3 regions of the Paenibacillus sabinae T27 genome follow, and region 1 is predicted to be linked to each of the others. Evidence: riboswitches for the same ligand, from Rfam matches in the RefSeq annotation. Region 1 holds a riboswitch; each other region holds the start of a gene.
What was found. Region 1 has a riboswitch for cyclic di-GMP ahead of PSAB_RS25885 (glycosyl hydrolase). Riboswitches for the same ligand answer to the same signal wherever they lie in the genome.
Positions count from the first base shown of each region.

Region 2: linked by a shared signal. The riboswitch ahead of PSAB_RS17220 (ASCH domain-containing protein) and the one ahead of PSAB_RS25885 (glycosyl hydrolase) in region 1 are both predicted to bind cyclic di-GMP.
Region 3: linked by a shared signal. The riboswitch ahead of PSAB_RS12975 (thiamine pyrophosphate-binding protein) and the one ahead of PSAB_RS25885 (glycosyl hydrolase) in region 1 are both predicted to bind cyclic di-GMP.

Region 1 is NZ_CP004078.1:1,091,266-1,099,234, reverse strand. Features, by position in the region: gene PSAB_RS04910 (glycosyl hydrolase) at 1-1,034, opposite strand, end outside; gene PSAB_RS25885 (glycosyl hydrolase) at 1,224-2,981, opposite strand; cyclic di-GMP riboswitch class I at 2,994-3,077, opposite strand; gene PSAB_RS04900 (sugar phosphate nucleotidyltransferase) at 3,228-4,598, opposite strand; gene PSAB_RS04895 (UDP-glucose dehydrogenase family protein) at 4,750-6,090, opposite strand; gene PSAB_RS04890 (glycosyltransferase) at 6,095-7,195, opposite strand; gene PSAB_RS04885 (glycosyltransferase family 4 protein) at 7,298-7,969, opposite strand, start outside.
Region 2 is NZ_CP004078.1:3,721,380-3,729,348, reverse strand. Features, by position in the region: gene carB (carbamoyl-phosphate synthase large subunit) at 1-1,695, shown strand, start outside; gene pyrF (orotidine-5'-phosphate decarboxylase) at 1,884-2,600, shown strand; gene pyrE (orotate phosphoribosyltransferase) at 2,597-3,238, shown strand; gene PSAB_RS25995 (hypothetical protein) at 3,441-3,605, shown strand; tRNA gene PSAB_RS17240 (tRNA-Met) at 3,687-3,763, shown strand; tRNA gene PSAB_RS17235 (tRNA-Ile) at 3,818-3,891, shown strand; gene PSAB_RS17230 (protein-glutamine gamma-glutamyltransferase) at 4,030-4,848, shown strand; gene PSAB_RS24660 (Ig-like domain-containing protein) at 4,903-5,607, shown strand; cyclic di-GMP riboswitch class I at 5,890-5,976, shown strand; gene PSAB_RS17220 (ASCH domain-containing protein) at 6,217-6,666, shown strand; gene PSAB_RS17215 (NucA/NucB deoxyribonuclease domain-containing protein) at 6,669-7,073, opposite strand; gene PSAB_RS17210 (hypothetical protein) at 7,250-7,765, shown strand; gene PSAB_RS17205 (YolD-like family protein) at 7,929-7,969, shown strand, end outside.
Region 3 is NZ_CP004078.1:2,829,818-2,837,786, reverse strand. Features, by position in the region: gene PSAB_RS12990 (3-oxoacyl-[acyl-carrier-protein] synthase III C-terminal domain-containing protein) at 1-702, opposite strand, end outside; gene PSAB_RS12985 (hypothetical protein) at 896-1,237, opposite strand; gene PSAB_RS12980 (carboxymuconolactone decarboxylase family protein) at 1,452-1,820, opposite strand; gene PSAB_RS12975 (thiamine pyrophosphate-binding protein) at 1,846-3,489, opposite strand; cyclic di-GMP riboswitch class I at 3,647-3,743, opposite strand; gene PSAB_RS12970 (Dabb family protein) at 4,071-4,373, shown strand; gene PSAB_RS26460 (hypothetical protein) at 4,510-4,884, shown strand; gene PSAB_RS12965 (protein adenylyltransferase SelO) at 5,025-6,500, shown strand; gene PSAB_RS12960 (DeoR/GlpR family DNA-binding transcription regulator) at 6,679-7,458, shown strand; gene PSAB_RS12955 (Cof-type HAD-IIB family hydrolase) at 7,451-7,969, shown strand, end outside.

The DNA of each region.
Region 1 (7,969 bases):
TCGTCTCTGGATAACGTGTAATCGGCGTTCATGAAGCTATTGATTGTGCGCTGGCTGTTGTTCTCGGTCAGCATTTTCCCCCAGGTCATCACATAGACCCATTTGCTCTGGCTCTTGGCCAGCAGCCGGGGATTTGGCAGCTCGCCGCTCTCGCCGATGGCGATCGGCTTGCCGTCTGCAAGCTTCAGCAGACTATCGTAATACCATTGCTGAAAATCATTGTTGTATATATCCGCTGCCAGGATATCAACTTTGTCCGCTCCCGGGTAATAGGTCGCATAGGCGTCGGCATACCCGTTGGGCGCATTCGGATTCCATACCCAGAGCAGATTGTTTAATTTATGTTTACCCACAAAACGTTCATACATAATATCCCAGAGAGCTGAAAAATTATTTTTCTTGCCCCACCAGAACCAGCCCCCATTCATTTCATGGTAGGGTCTCCACAGAACGGGCACTCCTGCGCTCTGCAGCTGCTTCAAATACCCGGCGATCTGATCAAGGTCGGCAATCAGATGGTTGTACTGGTCCGTACCTGGAGTGACGTAGGCGTCAAACTCGCTTTGGCTCAGACTCATGGAGACATTGGACCATATGGGAGCAGTGCCGGGCAGGTTCTCATGAAAAGTCATGGCCACGATCCCGCCGCTTCTATACCAGTTGATGGCGCTATGTACAACGGCATTCCGCTGGCGGTCGATCGTGTCCGGCGACTGGCCGTTAATGGCTCCAAGCTCGTAACCGTGAAGTGCGGCATATTTGCCTGTAGCCTTTTCGAGCTTATTATTAAATTCATCCGGACTTTCCAGATAATCATGCTGGCCGGATATCAGGCTCTTGCCGCTTAAGCCTGCCAGGAACCCGAGCAGTTCTCCCGCCTCAGGCGAGGCCGACGGATTAACCGGAGCGGGCGGTGTCTGGATTACGGACTTGGGCGGAGTTTCCGAATGCATCCACGGCAGCAGGGACATGATCAGAATCAAAGGTAAAACCGTAGTGAACAACCGATACTTGGAGGATTTGTTCAATTTCATCTTCCTTTCTTAAGCCAGGAATCCTTTAAGAGAATGCCGGCCTCCCGTATGCCGGGAAAACAGTCTTCCCCATGAGGGGCTTATAGTTTAGAAGCCCTGCTGTATTAAGCAGGGCCTCGCAAGGCTCAAATGAACTGAATGAATTATAAGTATCGGCGGCCACCCTCAGGGGCAGCCGTAAAAGCTATATCAAAGCGAATCGGAAAGATAAAACGCGCTGGCTGGAACGGTTTCCTTGAGCTGGCTACTGCTCTCCCACATCAGACGCGCTTTGGCGCTCCCCGTATTATCGTAATATTCAACTTTAATGTCATACAGTTTCCCGGCTTCAAGGTCGATTCTTCCCTTTCGCTCTAAACCGTATTGGGTAGACCAGCTGGTAATAACGGCAACGCCGTTGACCCATAATTTAATACCGTCATCCGAACTGGTATAGAAGGAATAGTTCTCGCTGTACAGAGGCTTGATTTTGCCGCTCCAGCGGGCGGAGAACTTATCGGGGCCGATGGAGGTGTCCGGCGATCCGAGTCCCCAGTTGAAATCGACGGCCGATTCTTCCCGCACCAGTGCGGGCGTCCCGGTTAACTGCATGTTGGTAAAATATTCGCCCAGCAGGCCATGGCGTGGCTCCGCAGGCGTGGCCGAAGGCAGCAGCGCGGTCAAGGATGAGCTATCGGTTGAAGAATCCGCAGCGGACTGCTGATTGTTCGGCGTATATGTTGGTGTTGGTGTTGGTGTCGGGCTTGGCGATGGTACCGGCGTCGGTGTCGGACTTGGCGTAGGTGTCGGTGTTGGACTCGGTGACGGCGATGGTGTTGGGCTCGGCGTCGGTGTCGGCGATGGTGTCGGCGACGGACTTGGCGTCGGGCTTTCCGACAGCATTGGCACCGTATACGAAGCCAGAGCCGTACTAATTTCATCGCGGGTTAACGTAAATCCGTTGTTTAGAAAACTCTTGATTGTAGTCGTGGTGTTGTTTTCATAGAGCATTTTGCCCCAGGTCATCATAAAGACCCATTTGCTCTGATATTTGGGCAGCATCGCAGGATCGGGCATTTCACCATTCTCGCCAATGGCAATCGGCTTGCCTGCGGCCAAACTCAACAGATCGTCATAATAGCTCTGTCTGAAGTCCTTGTTGTAAATGTCCGCCGCCAGAATATCCACTTTATCCGCACCGGGATAAGTCTTCGCGTAAGGATCGGCCCAGTCGTTCGGAGCATTCGGGCTCCACACCCAAATCAGGTTGTTCAATTTATGAACATTGACAAAACGGTCATACATAATATTCCAGAGAGCAGTAAAATTCGTCTTCTTGCCCCACCAGAACCAGCCCCCGTTCATTTCGTGATAGGGCCGCCACAGAACGGGCACTCCGGCATCGCGCAGGGTTTTCAGCGAAACCGCCACCTTGTCCAGCTCAGTGATCAGATTTTGGTACTCCGGGGTTCCGGGTGTAACATACTTGTCGAAGTCGGCCTGGGACAACGACATCTGCACATTGGACCAGCTGTATGATGTTCCCGGCAGATTCTCGTGGAACGTCATCGCGACGATGCCTCCGGACTTATACCATTTGATGGCGCTGTTCACCACATTTTGCCGGAGCCATGTTACGGCGCCGTCCGTTTGGCCGTTGATCGCGCCAAGCTCATATCCATGGAGAGCTGCATATCTACTGCTCGTTACTTGAAGCTTGTTGTTGAACTCGTCCGGACTTTCCAGATAGTCATGCTGACCGGTGATAATTCGGGTTCCGGAAATGGAATACAGGTAACTCAGCAGCTTGACCGCTTCGGGTGAAGCGTCCGGGGTCACCGGCGCTGTGGACGCAGCCGCCGCGGAAACGGTCGATGCGCTTCCTCCGCCCATGAACGGAACAAATGACAGGAGCAGAGACAGAGTTACCAGCATGCAGAACAATCGATACGTACGGTGAACTTTCAATTTCATCTTCCTTTCGGTAGCCAGGCTGCCTCTCTGAAATGGAGAGGCCCTATGGCTTTGCGTCCCTACCTCGCGATAGGTTTGCCTTTGTCGTATTGGAAGGCTTAACCTTCTACCGTAAATATCGACGGTGTACAATTAATGATGAAGACTGATTTTCATCATTCTTCAATAAATGAGCCAAAAGACCCGTTTAATAGCCTTGTTATATGGTTAATAAGTAGGTTATCCCTCATTCAGGCATTATTACGAGATAAATTGCTGCAGTTCAATATCCTTCCAATCCAGCGTTATGCGGATATTATCCTCTTCCACCAGCTCCGATCCGGTCTGAACCTCGATGAATTCCACATCGGTCAACGCGAGAATGCTGTGCTTCGTTCCTTCCGGTATGCGCACAACATCTCCGGCTTTCACCGTGTGCAATTTCTCGTTAAGAATGATGCTGGCTTCCCCGCTGATAAAGGTCCAGATTTCGCTGCGCTTAAGATGATACTGGTAGCTGATATTTTTTCCCTCTGCGATAAAAATCCGCTTGGTCAGGACTTCATTGCTTTCCTGGTATTTGACGTAATCGATCACCTTATAGTGGCCCCACCGGCGTTCCTCGTACATCGGTCTTTGCTCCGCGCCCTTCAGCACCTCTTTGATGCGCGGGCTTTCCGATTTGTGGGTGACGAGGATGCCATCCGGGCTCGCGGCGATGATCAGGTCCTGGGCGCCAATTACCGTGATCGGAATATCAAGCTCGTTGACCAGGCAGCTTGTAGAGGAATCCTCAGTCAGCACGCCCTTGCCTAATTGGTTGCTCGCCATTTCCTCGGTCAGGGTATTCCAGGTGCCTAAGTCCTTCCAGAATCCGTCATACGGCTGGACAACGATCTTGTCTTCCTTCTCAACCACTTCGTAATCGAAGCTGATGGAAGAGAGCAGCTTATACTGCTTCTGCAGCTCCTCGTAAGTCAAAGGCAGCCCTTTTTGCTGTAAAATATTAAGCAGATATCCCAGCCGGAAGGCGAACACCCCGCAGTTCCACAAGGCGCCCTGTCCGATCAGCTCTTCGGCCCGCAGGCGATCCGGCTTCTCCAGGAAACCGCTAACCGGTCTTACCTCTTTCTCCGTCGCGCCGCCCGAAGGAATAATGTAGCCGTATTTCTCCGAGGGATGCTCCGGCACGACGCCGATCAGCGCCAGATTTGCGCCGGTATCGTCAAGCGCCTGCTCCAGCTGTGAAATCGAGCCGAAGAAGGAGCCTTCCACATAAGGATCGACCGGGAGGATCGCGACGGTCTCATCCGGGCGAACGCCTTCTACCGAATACAGGTAGACGGCCGTCAGCGCAATGGCCGGAAACGTATCGCGGCGCTCGGGCTCGACGATGATCTTGACATCCCCGCCCAGCTGGCTTTGGATCATCTCCACCTGCCCGCGCCCTGTCGCCAAATACGACGATTCCGCAAGTCCCGCTTCTCCCAGCTGCCGCCATACCCGCTGGACCATCGATTCCGGCTCGCCGAGCGGGCTTTCCAGCACCTTCAGAAACTGTTTCGACCGAGAGTCGTTGGACAGAGGCCACAGCCGTTTTCCCGAACCGCCAGACAATAATACCAGTTTCATAATGATACCCTCCCTCATAATGGTCATGATACAGCCGTGAACAGCCTGCTTCTTAACGGAATATCCTAAGGTAGCGGCGCCGCCGCGGCGAACCTGCTTCGCCTGAGTCTGCGGCGCCTGACCCGGTTCGTCACTTATCCATATATACCGCTTATACCGCTCCTGCCACGCTTGGAGACAAGCCGCTGAGTCCGCCCATCCGCGGGCGTCCCACCGAATAATATTCCAGCCCGGTTCCTTCGATTTGTTCCTTGGAGTAGACGTTGCGCCCGTCGATCAGGATCGGCTTGCGCATTCCTGCTGCCAGAAGGTGCAGATCGATATCCTTGAACACGGCCCAATCTGTGAGCAGGCAGACCGCGTCGCTGCCGGTTCCCGCTTCCTCCGGCACGGCGCACCAGTGAATCAGCGGGTGGTCGTATTGCTTCCGGAAATTGTCCGCGGCAATCGGATCGTACACCTTCACATGCGCGCCTTCCTTAACAAGCGCCTCGATGATTTCCCTTGCAGGCGATTCGCGCACATCGTCGGTGTTCGGCTTGAAGGCCAGTCCCCAGATTCCGATTGTCGCACCCTGCAGACTGCCTATCGACTCGTGGAGCTTCGCAAGAATCATGAACCGCTGGCCCTGATTGACTTCGACCACCGATTTCAGCAGCTTGAATTCGTAGTCGACGTTCCCTGCGATCTGGATCAGCGCCTTCGTATCTTTCGGGAAGCAGGAGCCGCCGTAGCCGATTCCCGCCTGGAGGAAGGAAGAGCCGATCCGCCGGTCGAGGCCCATTCCCTCGGCCACCTCGGTCACATCCGCGCCTACCTTTTCGCAGATATTGGCGATTTCGTTGATGAACGAAATTTTGGTTGCCAGAAATGCGTTCGAGGCGTACTTGATCATTTCCGCGCTGCGGATGTCGGTGACGACAATATTTTCGGTGAAGCCCTGATGAAGCTCCCGCATAACGGGCTCAAGGGCCGGGTTGTCGAGACCGATGATCACCCGGTCGGGATGCAGCGTATCCTGGATGGCCGAGCCTTCCCGGAGGAATTCCGGCGCCGATACGATATCGAACGGATAGCCGGTGTGGGCAGCGATAATCTGGCGGATTTTCTCGTTCGTTCCTACGGGAACGGTAGACTTCGTCATGATGATCTTATAGCCTTCCATGGCTCGGCCGATGTCCGCAGCCGCGCTTTCGATGTACTGCAGATCCGCTTCCCCGTTCGGGAGAGAAGGCGTGCCTACAGCAAGGATAACGATATCCGAGAGGCGAACCGACTCCCGGAGATCGGAGGAGAACTTCAGTCTTCCCTCTTTCAGGTTCATTTCGATCAGCGCCTCGATACCCGGTTCGTAGATGGGCGACTTCATCTGGCCCAGCCGGGCGATCTTCTCCTCATCCTTATCGACGCAAATAACATGGTTACCCCCAAGTGTAAAGCATACGCCCGATACGAGGCCGACATAGCCAGTGCCGATTACCGCCAGATTCATATCTTCATCCTCCTTTTAGAAAGTTCACATACGCCTGTTCAACATACTGCTTGAACTGCACCATAAACGTTCGTTCATCGAATTTCTGCGCGTGCTTCATAATTTTCCCGACGTCCCATGCATACGATTCCACTTCGGCAATAGCCCCTAGCAAATCGTCGACTTCCTGCTTCTTGAAAAATACGCCGTTTACATAGGGCACTATCGTGTCCAGCGCTCCGCCCGCCTGATAGGCGATAACCGGTCTTCCCGCAGCGTTCGCCTCCAGCGGCGTTATGCCGAAATCCTCTTCCCCGGGAAAAATATAAGCCCGGCACTGCGACATCAGTCCGTTGACCTCATCGTCTTCGAGACGGCCGAGGAATTTAACATTGCTCTTGGCCATTCCTTCCAGCCGCTTCCGGTCGGGACCGTCGCCGACGATGAGCAGCTTCAGACCGTTGCGGTTGAAGGCTTCGACCGCCAGATCGATCCGCTTGTAGGAAACCAGTCTGGAGACGATCAGATAATAATCGCCGATGGAGCTTGAGCTTTTGAACCGGGAGGTATTGATGGGCGGGAAGATGACATCAGCATCCCGATGGTAGTAGTTCCGTATCCGGCTCTTGACAACGGATGAGTTGGCAACGAACTGGTTCACGTTTTTGGAGGTCCGCTGATCCCACATTTTGAGCTGCTGGATGTAGAGCTTCAGCACTCTTTTGAATAAACCGGAATTCGACTGCCGTTCCATATAGGTGTCATAATCCCAGGCAAATCTCATCGGGGTGTGGCAGTAGCAGAGATGAAATGTACGCTTGGGAACCTGGATGCTCTTCATGAACGCGCTGCTGGAACTCAGTACGATGTCGAACCCGCTGAAGTCCAGATCGCGGATAGCCATGGGATAAAGCGGCAGCACCCCTTTAAAATTGTCCTTCACTCCCGGAATTTTTTGCAGCCAGGAGGCCCGGATATCCGCGTCCTTGAGATTCTCGGTCAGGCGGTTTCCGTTAAAAACCGTCGTGAAGATTGGAGCCTCCGGATACATATGGTGAAAAACCTCCACCACCCTTTCCGCTCCGCCCATTTGGATTAAGTAATCATGCGCTATCGCTATTTTCATGTGAATCATCCTCAACGTTTGATGGAGCTATGTGTGTCAAGAAGCGGCTGCTTAAGAGACAGCTGCTTGCTTCACAGGTGATATCCGCTCTCCTTTTGTTCGTCAGGTGCCCGCCACCAGGCCTTTATAATAGGCGACAATCTCTTTGACCGTGTTCTCGATCACAAAATGTTCCTTTACCCGCTTGATCCCGGCTTCCGCCATTCTTTCCCGCTCTTCGGGATGCTCCAGCATCCAGTTGATCGATTCCGCAAGAATAGCCGGGTCTCCAGGCTGAATGAGCAGTCCTGTCTCACCCGGCACGACGATTTCAACCGGTCCTCCCTCATTGGACGCGATTACCGGCAGACCCGCCGCCATCCCTTCGACGATCACCTGGCCGAACGGCTCCGGTGTGATCGAAGTATGGACGAGCAGATCCGCTTGTTGCATCAATCCCTGAATGTCCTCCACATGTCCCAGGAGGCTTACATTGTCAAGCCCCTCGCGCTCGATCGTCGCAAGCAGCTTCTTCTTGTATTCGTCTTCGCCGAAGAGGGCGTCGCCCGCCAGCCAGAACTTGATTCGGCCGTTACCCTGAAGCTTCTTGGCCGCATCCAGCAGAATATGCTGACCCTTCCATTCGGCCAGCCGCCCGACCAGCAGAACGTTGAAGTCCTTCTGGTCCCCGCGTCCGGCTACGCCGCCGATCGCTTTGGCGAAAGCGGAATAGACGACCAGCGTCTTCTTCGACTTCGGCAGCTCCAGCGCGCTGAGCGTGGACTTCGAATTGGC
Region 2 (7,969 bases), 2.6 Mb from region 1:
ACGAAGGAAGCCGAGGTTCGTTCGATGCGTCTGGAGCAGGGACTGAAACCAGTCTACAAAATGGTTGACACCTGCGCGGCCGAATTCGAGGCAACTACGCCTTATTATTACTCGACTTACGAAACCGAGAATGAAGTGCTTCCATCCGATAAGAAAAAAGTGGTTGTGCTAGGCTCCGGCCCGATCCGTATCGGCCAGGGCATCGAGTTCGACTACTCGACGGTTCATGCCGTCTGGGCAATCCAGAAGGCCGGATATGAAGCAGTCATTATCAATAATAACCCGGAGACGGTATCCACCGACTTCAACACCTCTGACCGGCTTTATTTCGAACCGCTGTTCTTCGAGGATGTTATGAACGTCATCGAGCAGGAACAACCAATCGGCGTCATCGTGCAGTTCGGCGGACAGACGGCCATTAACCTGGCTGCTCCGCTAAGCGCGGCAGGCGTCAACATTCTTGGCACAAGCCTTGAAAGCATCGACGAAGCGGAAGACCGCAAACGGTTCGAAGCGCTGCTGTCACGCCTGGATATCGCACAGCCGAAAGGCAGCACCGTAACGACGGTTGAAGAAGCTGTGGGCACGGCTCAATCGCTTGGCTATCCGGTTCTGGTGCGTCCTTCGTACGTACTGGGCGGCCGTGCAATGGAAATTGTCTACTCCGATACTGAACTGCTCAGCTACATGAAGGAAGCTGTGAAGGTCAACCCGGATCATCCGGTCCTGATCGACCGTTACATGCTGGGCAAAGAGGTTGAAGTCGATGCCATCTGCGACGGCGAAACCGTAGTTATTCCAGGGATCATGGAGCACGTGGAACGCGCGGGCGTTCACTCCGGCGACTCCATCGCGGTATATCCGCCGCAGCATCTGGAAGACAGCCTGAAGCAGAAAATCGCCGATATCACGATCAAGATCGCCAAGGAATTGAAGACAGTCGGACTGGTCAACATTCAGTTTGTCATCTACCGCGGTGAGGTTTACGTCATCGAAGTGAATCCGCGCTCGTCGCGTACCGTACCGTTCCTGAGCAAGGTGACGGGCATTCCGATGGCTCTTCTGGCAACGAAGGTCATTCTCGGCGGCAAGCTGAAGGACGAAGGGTACAGCGAAGGCCTGTGGCCGGAGAGTGACTTCGTCTCCGTCAAAGTGCCTGTCTTCTCGTTCGCCAAGCTGCGCAGAGTAGAGCCGACGCTGGGTCCGGAAATGAAATCGACCGGCGAAGTCATGGGCCGTGACAGATTGTATGCCAAGGCTCTGTATAAAGGTCTGATCGGCGCAGGCATGAAAATCCCGACCACTGGCTCGATTATCGTAACCGTGGCCGACAAGGATAAAGCGGAAGCGATCGAACTGATGAAAGGCTTCCACCGTCTGGGCTATAAGATCATTGCTACGGGCGGCACCGCTTCGGCGCTGGAAAATGCGGGCCTCAACGTCATGAACGTCAACAAGCTCGGTGAAGGTGAGCCTACCATTATCGACATTATCCGCAGCGGCCAGGCGAACTTCGTGTTCAATACGCTCACGAAAGGCAAGACGCCGGAGCGCGACGGCTTCCTTATCCGCCGCGAAGCGGTCGAGAACGGCATCGTCTGCATGACGTCGCTTGATACCGTAACGGCGCTGCTGCGCATGCTGGAGACGATCAACTTCTCCTCGCAGTCGATGCCGGCTTTCGTAGGACAATAAGATAAATTGCGCAAGGCAAGGCATAGGGAACTTCAGGAACGGTTTGCGTCATCTCGCAGACCGTTCCGCTGTGCCCGGACCTTTGAAGCTTACAGCGAAGGAGTGTTGTTATGACCGGAGAAAGGCAGCCACTGCAGGAAGCTGCGGCGCAGGAGAATACCGTCACACAGAACACGCAATGGGAGAGCATGGCCAACCGGCTGATGATCCCGCTTGATTATCCGGATGCCGGGCAGGCGAAAGAGCTGATCGGCAAGCTGAAAGGCATCCCGTGCTACATGAAGGTCGGCATGCAGCTGTTCTACGCCGCCGGTCCGGATTTTGTCAGAGAGCTGAAGGCCCTTGGCTATTCCGTATTTCTTGACGTGAAGATGCATGATATCCCGAACACGGTAAAAGGCGGAGCCGAGAGTGTGACAGCCCTTGGCGTCGATATGTTCAACGTCCATGCATCCGGCGGCTCGGCCATGATGGCGGCCGCAATAGAGGGCATTGAAGCGGCCCTGCACAAGAACCCTGCGCTTGCCCGTCCCCTGGTTATTGCGGTGACCCAGCTCACCAGCACCAGCCAGACGGTCATGAACAATGAGATCGGCATTCCCGGCGAAGTGCCGGACACAGTCGTGCGGTACGCGAAGCTTGCCGCAGCCGCCGGCTTGGACGGAGTCGTGGCTTCGCCTCAGGAAGCCGCAGCCATATCGGCTGCCTGCGGTCCCGCATTCCGCACCGTCACCCCTGGCATCCGGCCTTCCGGATCATCGCTGGACGACCAGAGCCGCGTCATGACACCTGGCCAGGCGATCCGTCAGGGAAGCCACTTCCTGGTTGTTGGACGGCCTATTACGGCCGCTCCCGACCCGCGTCAGGCAGCAGAGCAAATTATTGAGGAGATGATCAAAGCGTGAGTCCATTGCTGAACAGAAGTGAACAAATTGCCTCTTACTTATTGAAGATCGAGGCGGTCGCCCTGCGCCCGCAGGAGCCTTTTACATGGACATCCGGCATCAAGTCCCCGATCTATTGCGATAACCGGCTTACTCTTTCGTATCCGGAAATCCGCAGCTACATCGCCGACGCTTTCGCCGAATTGATCGCTACCGAATACCCCGGTACGGAGGTTATTGCCGGAACCGCAACCGCCGGCATCCCGCATGCCGCCTGGGTGGCGGACAAGCTGAATCTGCCGATGGCCTACATCCGCGACAAAGCCAAAGGACACGGCAAACAGAACCAGATCGAAGGCATTATCTCCCCTGGTCAAAAGGTCATCGTGATCGAAGACCTGATCTCCACCGGAGGCAGCTCGCTGAAAGCCGCTCAGGCGGTTCAAGAAGCGGGAGGCGAACCGCTTGCGGTACTGGCGATTTTCAGCTATGAACTGGATCGTGCGACCAATGCGTTCAGTGAGGCGGGCATTCCGCTGCAAAGCCTGTCCAACTACAGCACCCTGATCGACGTCGCGCTCGGTCAAGGCAAAATCGCAGCCGAAGACGTCGAACTGTTGCAATCGTGGAGACGTGATCCATCCTCATTCGGGAAATAATATTGTTTAGTTGAAGCGGATGATATAACGACTTGTATTAAAACCGTCCAGCAATGGGCGGTTTATTCATTAATTTCATCAGGTTATGTGGTTGTGCTATTTCGGAGAACTTGAACGGGTCCCGTAAGTTTTTTAAAAAAATGGGCAAGCTAACAATCGTTGAGGACTTGAACAACTGGCCATGAAAGGGGAAGAGCGCATCATGAATTGGATTTATTTCGCCAAGCTGTTCAGAACAAGGTTTCAGGCGGGCTGTTTAGCCAAGCGGCTCGAACAGGATGGCTGGATTTATGGCTATCATGATCTGCAGCTGGTGGAAATTTACCGTTCGCGCAAAGGGAAATACGGGGTCCGTTTTCTTCCTTAAAAATGGCAACATTTTTTCCTTGACTTAACACCATGTTGTGATGTATACTATTTATTGTCGCTGTTTGAATATGATTACTGACGCGGGGTGGAGCAGCCCGGTAGCTCGTCGGGCTCATAACCCGAAGGCCGCAGGTTCAAATCCTGCCCCCGCAACCAATTCATTTACGTGCAAGTTCAAACAGTACTTATTGCATACGGATATTTTGATCAGGGCCCTTAGCTCAGTTGGTTAGAGCGGTCGGCTCATAACCGATTGGTCGGGGGTTCGAGTCCCTCAGGGCCCACTACACTAAAACCCTTGGCGTAAGCCAAGGGTTTTTTGCTATGTAAGGATATCAAAAATCGCATATTTCGCACATACCTGGTCGGCGCCATGTACAATAACACATATCCAGAGAAAAACGAGTAATGGAGGAACAGCGGTGATTATTTTTCTGAACGGCGACCAGAACGGAATCGATATGTCAACGCTATCGGGTGTGGAGAGAGAGATAGTGGAGAAGAAGCAGAGAAGTCCTGAAACCTATGTTTACGAATCTCCCGCTGCGCTCGCATTTGAGCTGAATATGAGAAGGCGCATTGTTGAAGCGGCTGTCGCGCTCGATGCAAGCGGAGTGACCTTTGTCCGGTTTGAGAACACCAGGGGCAATCGTTACTTTTGGTCCCGTACCAATAAAGGAGGACTCCTCTTAAATAACGGGGTCTTACCGTCCGACGCGATCAATGATATTTTCCGGAACGGCCGTATGTATGCCTTTGAGTGCGCAACAGCCGTGGTGGTTGTTTTATATAAGGGAGTCCTTGATGCGCTGGGTGAAGAGGTATTTAATTCGTACTTTAGAAACCTGCTGCTCTATGATTGGCAGTATGACAGAGATTTACAGTTAACTGCGATCAATAACAGGGAGGAAGCCTATCCCGGTGATGTGCAGTATTTCAAGAATCCCGACCATGACCCGAACAAGCCGGAATGGCAGGGCGAGAACGTTATCGTACTGGACAAAGGAATGTATTACGGGCATGGAATCGGTATTACCACCACCGAGGGAATGATTACCGTTCTGAACAGAAAGAGAGTGCCTGGAAGCAGAACATCTGCTTATCTTCTGGATAAGACGTTTAGCCCGGACTTTGAGTATTTGCGGAGATTATCCGCGGGAAGAAGCCTTCCGTCAGCGGCAGGCCGTTATACAGGCTATACAGTTGTCATAAAAATCGGTTCGCATAATTACAGAATGTAGCTAAGAAAGTTATTTATAGGTCAAATTATGGATTTAGCCTGTTTCAGGTAGTGCATAGTCAACCCGAGCAAGACGATTATTCAGGGCGACAGCCAGCTGTTGCTGGCGACCGTAACGCCGGCGAATGCAACGAACAAGGATGTCATCTGGACATCGAGCAACCCGGCAGTGGCGACAGTGGTGAACGGCAACATTTCGGCGAAATCGGTCGGCACGGCCACGATCACCGCGAAGACGCGTATCGGCGGCTTCACCGCGACGACTGCCGTAACGGTCACGGCGGAACCGGCGCATGGGGAACTCGCCAATCACGATTTTGAAGACGGATTGAACGGTTGGACGATTCTGTCCGGCGACGCCTTCACCGCCCAAGATGTGACGACGGCCAACGACTGGGGCTGGGGCGGCCCGTTCAACCAGAATGGCGCCAAGCATCTGTGGGGGGCCCAAAGCGGTAACGACAGTCAGACCGGGGCTATGCGATCTGAGCAATTCGTTCTCGGCGGCAACGGACAGATCAATTTACTGGTCGGAGGGGGCAACAATTATTATGATCTCTATGTTGCGCTCGTTCGCGCCTCTGACGGTAAGGAGTTGTTCAAAGCAACCGGACTCGACCAGGAATCGTATACCCGAATTTATTGGGATGCCTCAGATTACATCGGTACGGAGTGCTACATCAAGATTGTCGATAACGCCACCGGCAGCTGGGGCCATATCAACATTGATGATGTTAACGTCCCCACCGTGGCTCCGTAGTAAAAGGTCAATAGCCCGAATATCGAGACAGGCAGTTTGACGGTTGAAAATCAGTATGATCCCCTCTTGGCAGACAGTGAAAAAAGAGTTCATGACAGCATGAATCAACACTGTAGACCGGAGGGGATTTTATAATTTAGTTCTGTACTGTGGGATGTCCCGGACGCAATACCCAGGCACTGTTCATTTTCCCAAGCATGTAATAGGCATTATTACTTAAGACCGTTGTCTTCTTTATTTTGTCTATGCTAAAATGTTCCTGTATACATAGTCACATAAATCGTACGAAAAAGGCAAAGCTGATGAAAATCAGTGACGCAAAGCTAAAGGGACTAAGTGGAGAAATCCGTATGTCAGCCAGCTCCCGAATAATCGCACCTCCCGTAGATTTATGTGAAATGAAGGAGGAGAAGCATGGGAAAGTATTGGCATTCTTTTTGGTTGGGGTTTAACGAAACTCTACTTGAAGATTGTATGTGCGAGAGCGTGAGATCGAAGATCTGTAGCAAGATCGGGTATCATAGAAGCAAACTGAATGCTTAAGCAGAAGAGGCACCTATTTTAGGTGCTTTTTTCTTGAGTCAGCGAAGTACAGAGGAGCGGTTAGTCTTGCGGTGTATCACGATATGGCAGCCTTGGGCGACCCTGATTGCACTTGGAGAGAAAAAATTCGAAACGAGAAGCTGGGCTACACAGCACCGGGATGCCATCGCCATTCATGCCGGGAAAAAGGTGGATAAGGCCATCTGCCAGAAAGAACCATTCCGCAGTATACTAGCAAAACACGGATACACAGCGGATACCTTGCCGACAGGGAGCGTGGTGGCGGTATGCAGGCTGGCCGATTGTCTTGAGGTCACCGAGTCTTACGGTGAAACGGCAATGCTTGAAAGCCCATCGCAATCCATCGTCATCGGCGACCTTGAAAAAGCATTCGGATTGTTTGAATTAGGCCGATTCGCCTGGGAGCTTGCGGATGTCCGGCGGCTGCCGAAGCCGATTCCGGCCAAAGGGATGCAGGGGCTCTGGAATTGGGAGGAGACACATGATTTTTTGTGAGTTCATCGAAAGATAAATTCTACTCTGGTCCCATCCTTCAATTTCTCCAGCTGATTGCCGACCCAGCTGCCTGCACCACGGTTATCGGCTGGGGATATGTATGCGATGTCCGCTCCCGTTCCGCCTTCCTCGCACATGGCCATGGGCCATTCATCGCGATCATAATGTTTTTTGGTGGGAATTCCCTTCAGCGACTCCCGGCGGTTCTCTTCAGCTCCTTCACGGTTGATCGTGCATACGCTGGACTCGCCTCTCTCGATCGCTTTTTCAATATGCTTTGCCGTTTCCGGATACTCGTCTGATGGAAAAATCAGCTGTACCACTTCCTTATCGGAAGAAGGAGCGTTCCTGAAATCCCACCCGTTTCTTTCGGCAAGATACGACAGCAGCAAAAGCAGCAGAAGCATGGCAAGAAGAGCTGTGATCCGATTTTGTTTACGCAATGTTCTACTCCTTTTCTTATGTAAATCGTAGAATTTAATTATAATTCATTTTAAGGATTTGTTTACATAGCATTTCCCATTTTTTTTAGTTGCGCATTCCCGCAATCTTCTCTATCCTTTTAAAAGGAGGGATAGTAGAAATGAGAAAAGCCTTACTGGCAGGCGCAGCAATTGCCCTTGTGCTGCTCAGCGCCTGCGGCGGAAAAGAGCCGGCTGCATTGTCCCATGAGGATGTGCAGGAGAGCGTTCAGGAATTTTATAATGAGATCTCTTCGCTTGATCAAACCGCAAAAACATCTCTGAATGACTTCAATGAAGCGCTGGCTTCATATTCAGGAGGCAGTCTGACGGCGGACGAGCTGGAGAAGGCGATTGAGAAGTTTCAGGATACGGCCTCTGATTTGTCGGATAAGGCGGATGACGTCGAGGTTGCACCCGGACTTCCGGATAACGTGGAGAAGCTGCTGAACGAAGCCAAGGACTCTTTTCAAAAAGCCTATGAAATCAAGAAAGAAGCCTCGCAAAGCGCCGATTCACCCGACGTAACCGCTGAGCAGTTCAATCAAATGAACAAAAATGCCGATATTGTCATGCTGTACGGGATCTCCAAGCTTAATCAGGCGAGAGAAGCGATCGGGCTCCTTGAACCGAAGTAAAGCGAATAGTACGGAATTAAACGTCTATACAAGGCGCGCAGCGTTAATCAGCTGATGGCGCCTTTTTCGCTTGTTTTTTCATGGTTGATTAGAATGCCGAAAAGTGGTTATAATACAAACATACGTTCCTGTTTATGGCTGATTTTAAAGGAGGCGACTCCCTTTGGGGAAGAAACTGGAGGGAAACCGGTTGTTTGATAACAG
Region 3 (7,969 bases), 1.7 Mb from region 1:
CGAAGCGGCGTCCACGCAGATCGAGTCGTCAAAGGGAATGAATTTAACATTGAACTCTCCGGCGCCCACGCCGGTGCGTCCCACATTCGACAGACCTTCAGCTGGGAACATGGAGTTGCCGTAGACACAAGTATCGGTCTGGTAGATGGAATCAATGAAGCCAACCGAATTCTCATCACGCTCCAGAATGACTGCTGCAGCCGCGTCACCAAAGTTGGCATAGTAGACCGGATCGTTCTTGTCGGCATGCGGCGCAACATGGTCAGAGCCGATGACCAGAGCACGGCGGATTCTCGGATTGGCCATCATCTGACGGCTGACCTGTTCGAAGGCAGCTGTCATTCCGGCGCAGTTCGCATTGCTGTCGATGCAGATCGTATGGGAGGCTCCGTTAATCAGCCGGTGAATCATTAATGAGTTGGTAGGAAAGATATATTCAGGAGTCTGACTCGCGTAAGCGATAAGGTCGATATCCGCACCGGTAAGACCGGTCTTCTCCAGAACATTACTCGCCGCTTCAAAAGCCATCGTCAGGGAGTTCTCTTCCTCATTGTCAATGCTGTAACGGTTTTCACGGCCGAGAGCTGCGAGAAGTCCACGAATATCAATGCCTTTTTCGTCAAAATGCTGAATGAAAAAGTCATTGCCAATCCTTTTGTTTGGATGATAGATATCGATGTCCTTAATACGAATCCCAGCCATATGAGTCCTCCTAAAAGTTTTGTGAGCGGCACATCAAGGTTCAACTTCGTACAAAACTCGCTTCGAAAGCATCCGCCAAGTTTTGTGAGCGGTACATCAAGGTTCAACTCCGTACAAAACTCCCTACGAAAGCATCCGCTAAGTTTTGTGAGCGGCACATTAGAACCCTTCAGCTATGGAAGATCAGCCGGTCTTACAGGCTGATGATATCCAGGTTTTCAAGTCCCGCTTTGCGGCCCAGTCGAGCCAACTGCATTTTGAGAACAGGGTTACTCTCAAGCGTAAGCTTCACTTTATCGAAGCCGTCTTTCTTGAACATCAAGAAGCAGCCTTCAAGAAGCGGTACGACATCAGGAGCGGTTACATTCAGCTTTCTGCAATCAATATCCAGCAGATATTCAGAAGGAGTAATAGGATTAATCGTTTCTTGATAGGCCTGGATCGATTTCAGACCGTCTTCTTCGGTGAAGGTACCCTCCAGTTCGATATTAACGATTTTTTTGGCGGAATCCGTCTTCAAAATAAATTTTCCCATGTGTTCATCTCTCCCAGAGTTTATTAGTTCAGCGTCTCGCTTTGGCTGCGTATTACACAGCCGGTTACTTGAGAATATCCTTCATAACTATTTCTTAACGTCAAGATTCGACATTATCACCTTAGCATTGGGATATTTTAACTTGATTATAAACATAAATTTCTCATTTATGCAATAAAAAGTCGAATTGTGTAACATTTTGACGGAGAGATAGTTATTGGATTTCCTCTAGTGTTGCGAGGAGCACATTAAATGCGGTAATCACTCTCGGAGCACCGACACAGGGAACCAGATGCAATAAAATGCCCTTGATCTGATCGACGGTCATGCCAACGCTGAGCGCCATCACATAATGAACGCCGAGCTGATCGAACTGTCCCATCGAAATTAAAGCGGAAATCACGACGATCTCTTTCCAATCTGCTGCAATGGTTGTCCGCTGAAAAACGTCCCCATATGCATTGCCCATGATATATTCAGCCAGTTCAGGAAAATGCTCTTTGATCGGAGCGAGCGCTTTGGCTCCATAGTCGCCGGAAAGGTTGGAGAAATGCTTAAGACCGCTGTTGATGTTGTCTATCATGAGAAGCCTCCTAGACGTTAGTAATCTAATTCAAATTCAATACACGGTGTGCGGTAGGGGGCACCTCATCGCGATCGGTCAATAGTTCGATGACAGCCACGCGGTTTAGAGCTATTGCTTCGCTAATAGCCGCTGCAAATTGTTCCTGGGTCTCGCACCGGAATCCGGTCGCTCCAAGCGATTCGGCAAATTTCACGGCATCCATTGGGACTTCAAAGAGCGTTCCGTCGATTCTGCCCGTAGTTTTTTCCATTCCTTTTAAAGCCATGTCCAGCTGCATGTTGTTCACTACGATGAAAATCACCGGGATATTTTTGCAAACAGCGGTATTTATTTCAGTTCCGAGCATCATAAAGCAGCCGTCGCCGGTAATGCAAAATATTGTTTCTTCCGGGGAGGCCACCTTGGCTCCGATCGCCATGCCGATTGCGTTGCCCATGCAGGCAAAGTAGGCGTCGAAGACAAAGCTTCCCGGCTTCTTCACGTTGTACCATTTCACGGCGTTGAAGCCGTGGCTGCCGTCATCCACAAAAACCGTATTGTTAGACGGTATCAGGTCGCTCATGGTGCTCATTACCGATGCAAGGGAAAGTTTAGACAGGACGGGCAGCTCTTCCTTATAATGAGCGGCGGTCTCCGTATCCCGTTCCGTTATCGCAGAGGAGTCGACACTCTGTAAAATCAGTGATAGATTATCGCGCACATCACCGCCGACCGCAATCGTATGGGAGTTCAGGATTTTGCCTACAAAGGTAGGGTCGATATCGAACTGAATCAGCGTCTCCGGATGGTTCTCGGCTTTCAGATTGCAGATGGTCATATCACTCAGGCGGGAACCCAGCACGATATACAAATCGCTATGATTCATCAAGTCATCGCCATGTTTGCAGCCGCCGACACCGACCGGACCGTGGTACAGCGGATGATCCCAGACGATGGCGCCTTTGCCGCCGGGAGTGGTAACGACAGGAATATTGAAGGTTTCCGCCAATTGAACCAATTCCTCATGTGCGCCAGAGCGGTTCACGCCCTTGCCGGCAATAATAAGAGGCTTCTTGGAATGGTTAATGGCATTAATTACCCGGTTGACCTTAGCGTAATCCACAAGCGTTTCCCGTTCAGGATAAACGATTCGGCATTCTTCCAGCAGCTCTGTCTGCACATCGAAAGGGATGCATAGATGAACAGGTCCGCGTTTGCCGCTCAGTGCAACAGAAATAGCATGGTTAAAAATGGTGCTGAAATGATCGCCGCGTTCGACCAGCTTGCTGAAGAGCGTTGCGGGTCTGAACATTTCCGCCAAATCGGCGAGATATGAGGAAGAATCCTGGCACTGGGGAATACCCAGCTCTTTAATGGATTGATGCCCTGTAATGAAGAGCACAGGGAGGTTGTTGGCTTTGGCGTGGGCCGCTGCGGTAATGAGGTTGGTTCCCCCCGGTCCGGATGTGCCGAAAGCCACGGCGAGATTTCCCGTTTTGAGGGCATAGCCGGAAGCTTCGAATCCGGAACTGGATTCATGTCGTCCGGGAATAAATTCAATACCGTAATCGACCATCTTGAGAACGATCGGGCAAATGGATTTGCCGATGATGCCAAAAGAATGCTTAACTCCGAGGTTGCGTAATGCCTCCGCCATATAATCTGCGACTGTCTTCAAAAGATCCACCCCACAATTTAAATATTGTTTGTAATGTTATCTTTCCTTAGAAGTGAAACTGGTAGATCAGAATTACTAGAAAATAGAAAACCTGTACTCAGGACTGAGCACAGGTCGGTTGACAAATAACCACATAGGACGCTGGTTGTATACCGCATCCCGGTTCCTCGGCAACCTGGCTGTCATGGTCTCATGAAATAAATGAGACTGTAGATCCATGGCTTTGCGTCATTCCCTTTCGGAGAATTTTGCCCATATAGAGTTTGTTTTGTTGAATAATACAACGAGTATACACCTTTTACAATATATTCCCAACTTAGCTTTTGTCAATATATTTTATAGAAAACCGCTCGAAATTTGACGGTTTTCGCGATGAACAAAATGGAGTAATCAACTGTTGAGTGAGATATTCTGGTACGGGCAAAAAGACTCATACAAGTTCCATACAAGTTTCTTAAAAGCATTTTTACGTACGGGTAATGGGTGAAGATGAATCATGGAGTTAGAAATAGGCCTATTGTAGGATTTCTGATATGATTAAACTGCTTATGATTCATTAGGGGATAACCATAATATAGGGGGATTGCATAATGTACGAACATCTAGTCGTCTTTAAATTCAATGATGGCCTTACACCCGCCAAGCAGCAGGAGCTGCTCGATCAATTGCTCGCGCTGCGGGACCGCATCCCGGGGATAACCGATTTAAGCGCAGGCGTCAATGTGACAGAGGAAACGGACAATATTCATGGATACACTCTTGGTCTGCGGGTCACATTCAAAGATCTGGAGTCGCTGCGTTCCTATGGACCGCATCCTATTCATCAGGAGTTTGTGAAGTCGCTGGATGGGCTATTGGAAAATGTGGTTGTCGTCGATTACCCCAAGATTTAAGTCTTTCAATAACGCCGGGCATTGGCTAAAGCACAGGGAACCGGAAATAACAAACGAATGGACTGCTCTATTTGCCTTATACGTTTCTATGAACTTGCTAATATACTGTATCAACCTTTGAAAAGGAGTGATACAGTTGGCTAATAGTGATGTACGTCTTGCGCTTTGGTCAGGTAATAATTTTTCTGTTCGCCGGATTCTCTTCAGACGCGGAGGAGTTGCAGTTCGTGATCTTGGAGCGTTTCGGTTCGACAATGTTCTCTCGAGCTTCCGGCTTAGAAATGTAGTGGAGAGATCTCAAGTCACTCTCGTGCTGTTCTCGCAAATAAACTTTCAAGGGTCGTTCCGTGTATTCCGCGGAAGCCAAAGCGTGGCGAACCTGGGAAATTTCAACTTTAACAATGTCACATCTTCCCTGGTCGTAGTGGGACGAAATCTTACAAACGCCGAAATTGCTTTGATTCAAAGCACAGGCAGACCGCCTCGTGACATCCTCATCATCAGACAATAATCAGGCAATGACGGAAAAAGGGTGCTTCGTGCACCCTTTTTTCGTGTGATAATATATGGCACGGCAGCAAACAATAAACGAGCTGTTACGTGCTGGTTGTGAACGAAAATAGAAAATATCCAAAAAATGATGGTGATAACATGACTGAGAGAGCAGGAATCCCGGAAGCGGGATGGAATTTCGACAATAGTTATGCCCGCTTGCCGAAATCTTTTTTTTCCAGACAAGACCTGAATCCCGTAAATTCGCCGAAGCTGATCGTTCTGAATCGTCCGCTGGCTGCCTCGCTCGGGCTAAACGCTGAGGCGCTCCAAAGCAGCGATGGCGCAGCGGTGTTTGCCGGCAGCCGGATTCCCGAAGGCGCCGAACCGCTGGCACAAGCTTATGCAGGCCATCAATTCGGGCATTTTACCATGCTGGGAGACGGACGGGCCCTGCTGCTCGGGGAACAGATCACCCCCGGCGGCGAGCGGTTTGATATCCAGCTCAAAGGTTCGGGCCGAACGCCGTACTCCCGCAGAGGTGACGGCCGTGCAGCGCTTGGACCGATGCTGCGCGAATTTATCATCAGCGAAGCGATGCATGCGCTGGGGATTCCGACCACCCGGAGCTTGGCCGTTGTGACAACAGGTGAGTCCATCATGCGCGAAACCGTGCTGCCCGGCGCCGTTCTGACCCGTGTGGCGGCCAGCCATCTGCGCGTCGGCACCTTTCAATTCGCCGCAAGCCGGGGCTCCGCCGGAGACCTCAAGGCTCTGGCCGATTACACGCTGCAGAGGCATTATCCGGAAGTGGAGACTGGTGGGAACCGATATCTGGCTTTGCTTCGGGAAGTCATCAAGCGCCAGGCCACGCTGATTGCCAAATGGCAGCTCGTCGGCTTTATTCACGGGGTGATGAACACTGACAATATGGCCCTGAGCGGAGAAACGATTGATTACGGTCCTTGCGCCTTTATGGATACGTATGACCCGGCTACGGTATTCAGCTCCATTGACCTTCATGGCCGTTATGCGTATGGCAATCAGCCGCCCATTGCCGCGTGGAATCTCGCGAGATTTGCGGAGACGCTATTGCCGCTGCTGCATGAGGATGAAGACGAGGCTGTAAAAATAGCCGAGGATGCCATTTCAGATTTTTCGACGATGTTTCAATGGAACTGGCTTGCGGGCATGAGGGCGAAGCTGGGGTTATTTAACGAAGAGCCGGAGGATGAAGCTCTGATTGACGATCTTCTTGACATGATGCACAAGGCTCGTGCGGACTACACCAACACTTTCCGCGCACTAACGCTGGAACAGCCTCAGGATACGCTTCTGTCCGGCGCCGCTGAATATGCGGAGTGGCACGAGAGGTGGCAAAAGAGGCTCGACAGGCAGGAGGAACCGAAAGCCTCCTCGCATCAGCTCATGCGAAGCAGTAATCCTGCAGTAATTCCCCGAAATCATCGAGTAGAAGAGGCGCTGGAGGCTGCAGTTAATCAAGGAGACTTGAGTGTGATGGAGCGGCTGCTCGGTGTACTCTCAAATCCTTACGCGGACTCCCCCGAACAGGCGGAATACGCTGCGCCTCCTGAAGAAACCGCCTGTCCTTACCGGACCTTTTGCGGTACCTGATACAGATTTGCTTTGAAATCCGCGCCTCGGGCGCGGATTTTTTTTGTCCGGATGAAGTAAGAAAAGAATTCCGACTCTGAAATGTTGCATAAAGTAAGAAAAACAATTGTAATGACTTAATAAATGCTGTACAATCACTTACACAACAACAGGGGAAATCAGTAAGGAGACATGCAGCATGTTTCAAGAAGAACGGATCAGCGCCATTACCGATTACTTAAACCAGCACCAACGAATTGACATCAAGGAAATTTGCCAACAGTTTGACGTGTCCAGGGATACGGCCCGACGAGATCTGCTTAAGATGGAAGAGCTTGGACTGGTTCTCCGTACGCATGGCGGAGCCGTCCTGCCACCCCAAAAAAACAAGGAGGTCTACGAGTATAAAGAACGCTTAAGCAGAGAATCCAGCGAGAAGCGTGAAATCGGACTTTATGCAGCTTCCCTGGTCAAAGAAGGCGATTGTATTCTGATGGATGCTTCCACCACCGTTCAGTACGCCGCGGAAAATATTACATCCGAACATATTGTGGTGGTTACGAACTCGATTGACATCGCGGATGTGCTCTCTCGAAGAAAAACGATCCGGACCTATCTGCTCGGAGGAGAGTTAAACCATCAGCACCGTTTTCTGTATGGGCAATCCACTATCGAAAAGCTGGCCGATTACCAGGTTGATAAATTGTTTCTCGGTGCATGCGGAATTACTTCAGACGGTTTGACTTACCCGTATGAGGAGGATGGCGTAGTCAAGCGGGAAATGATTAAACGGGCGAAGCAGGTGATTGTCTTGGCAGATCACACCAAGTTTGATGACCCGATGTTTTTTAGAATAGCCGGACTGGATGTCATTGATCTGTTGATCACCGACCGCAAGCCAAGTGAGGAAATGATGGAGAAACTAAAAGAGTTCCAGGTGGAATTATTAACGGTCTCGGAGGAGGATAACGATGATTAAGCTGATTGTTTCCGATTTGGACGGCACATTACTGAATCATTCGCTCAGAATCACAGATAGCGACTGGGATGCGGTGAAGCTTGCGTTTCATGAAGGGTATGAATTTTGCATCGCGTCCGGGAGAATGCACTCGGAAATCAAGCTGCTCATGCAGGAATTTCACGGCCGGTATTTTACGGTCAGCCAGAATGGCGCAACCATTTACAAAAAGGACAAAGAGCTTGTGAGTGACTATTTTTTCGAGCCTGAGGTCTCATCCGAACTTCATCAATTTTCTTCCAGGAATCCGCATTTTGTGAGCTTTATCCACTGCACGGATGACTCCTTCTATACAGAGAATCGGTCGGAAGAGACGCTTCCCTATGAATCGCGGATATTGACCGCTTGCTCCGATCGCAGAGATTTGGCGGATGCTTTGAAGAATGGGGCAATCAAAAGCTGCAAGTATTCTTTCTTCGGAGAAATTGACAAGTTAATCCTTCTCAAAGACGAATTGCAGGATCAGTTCGAG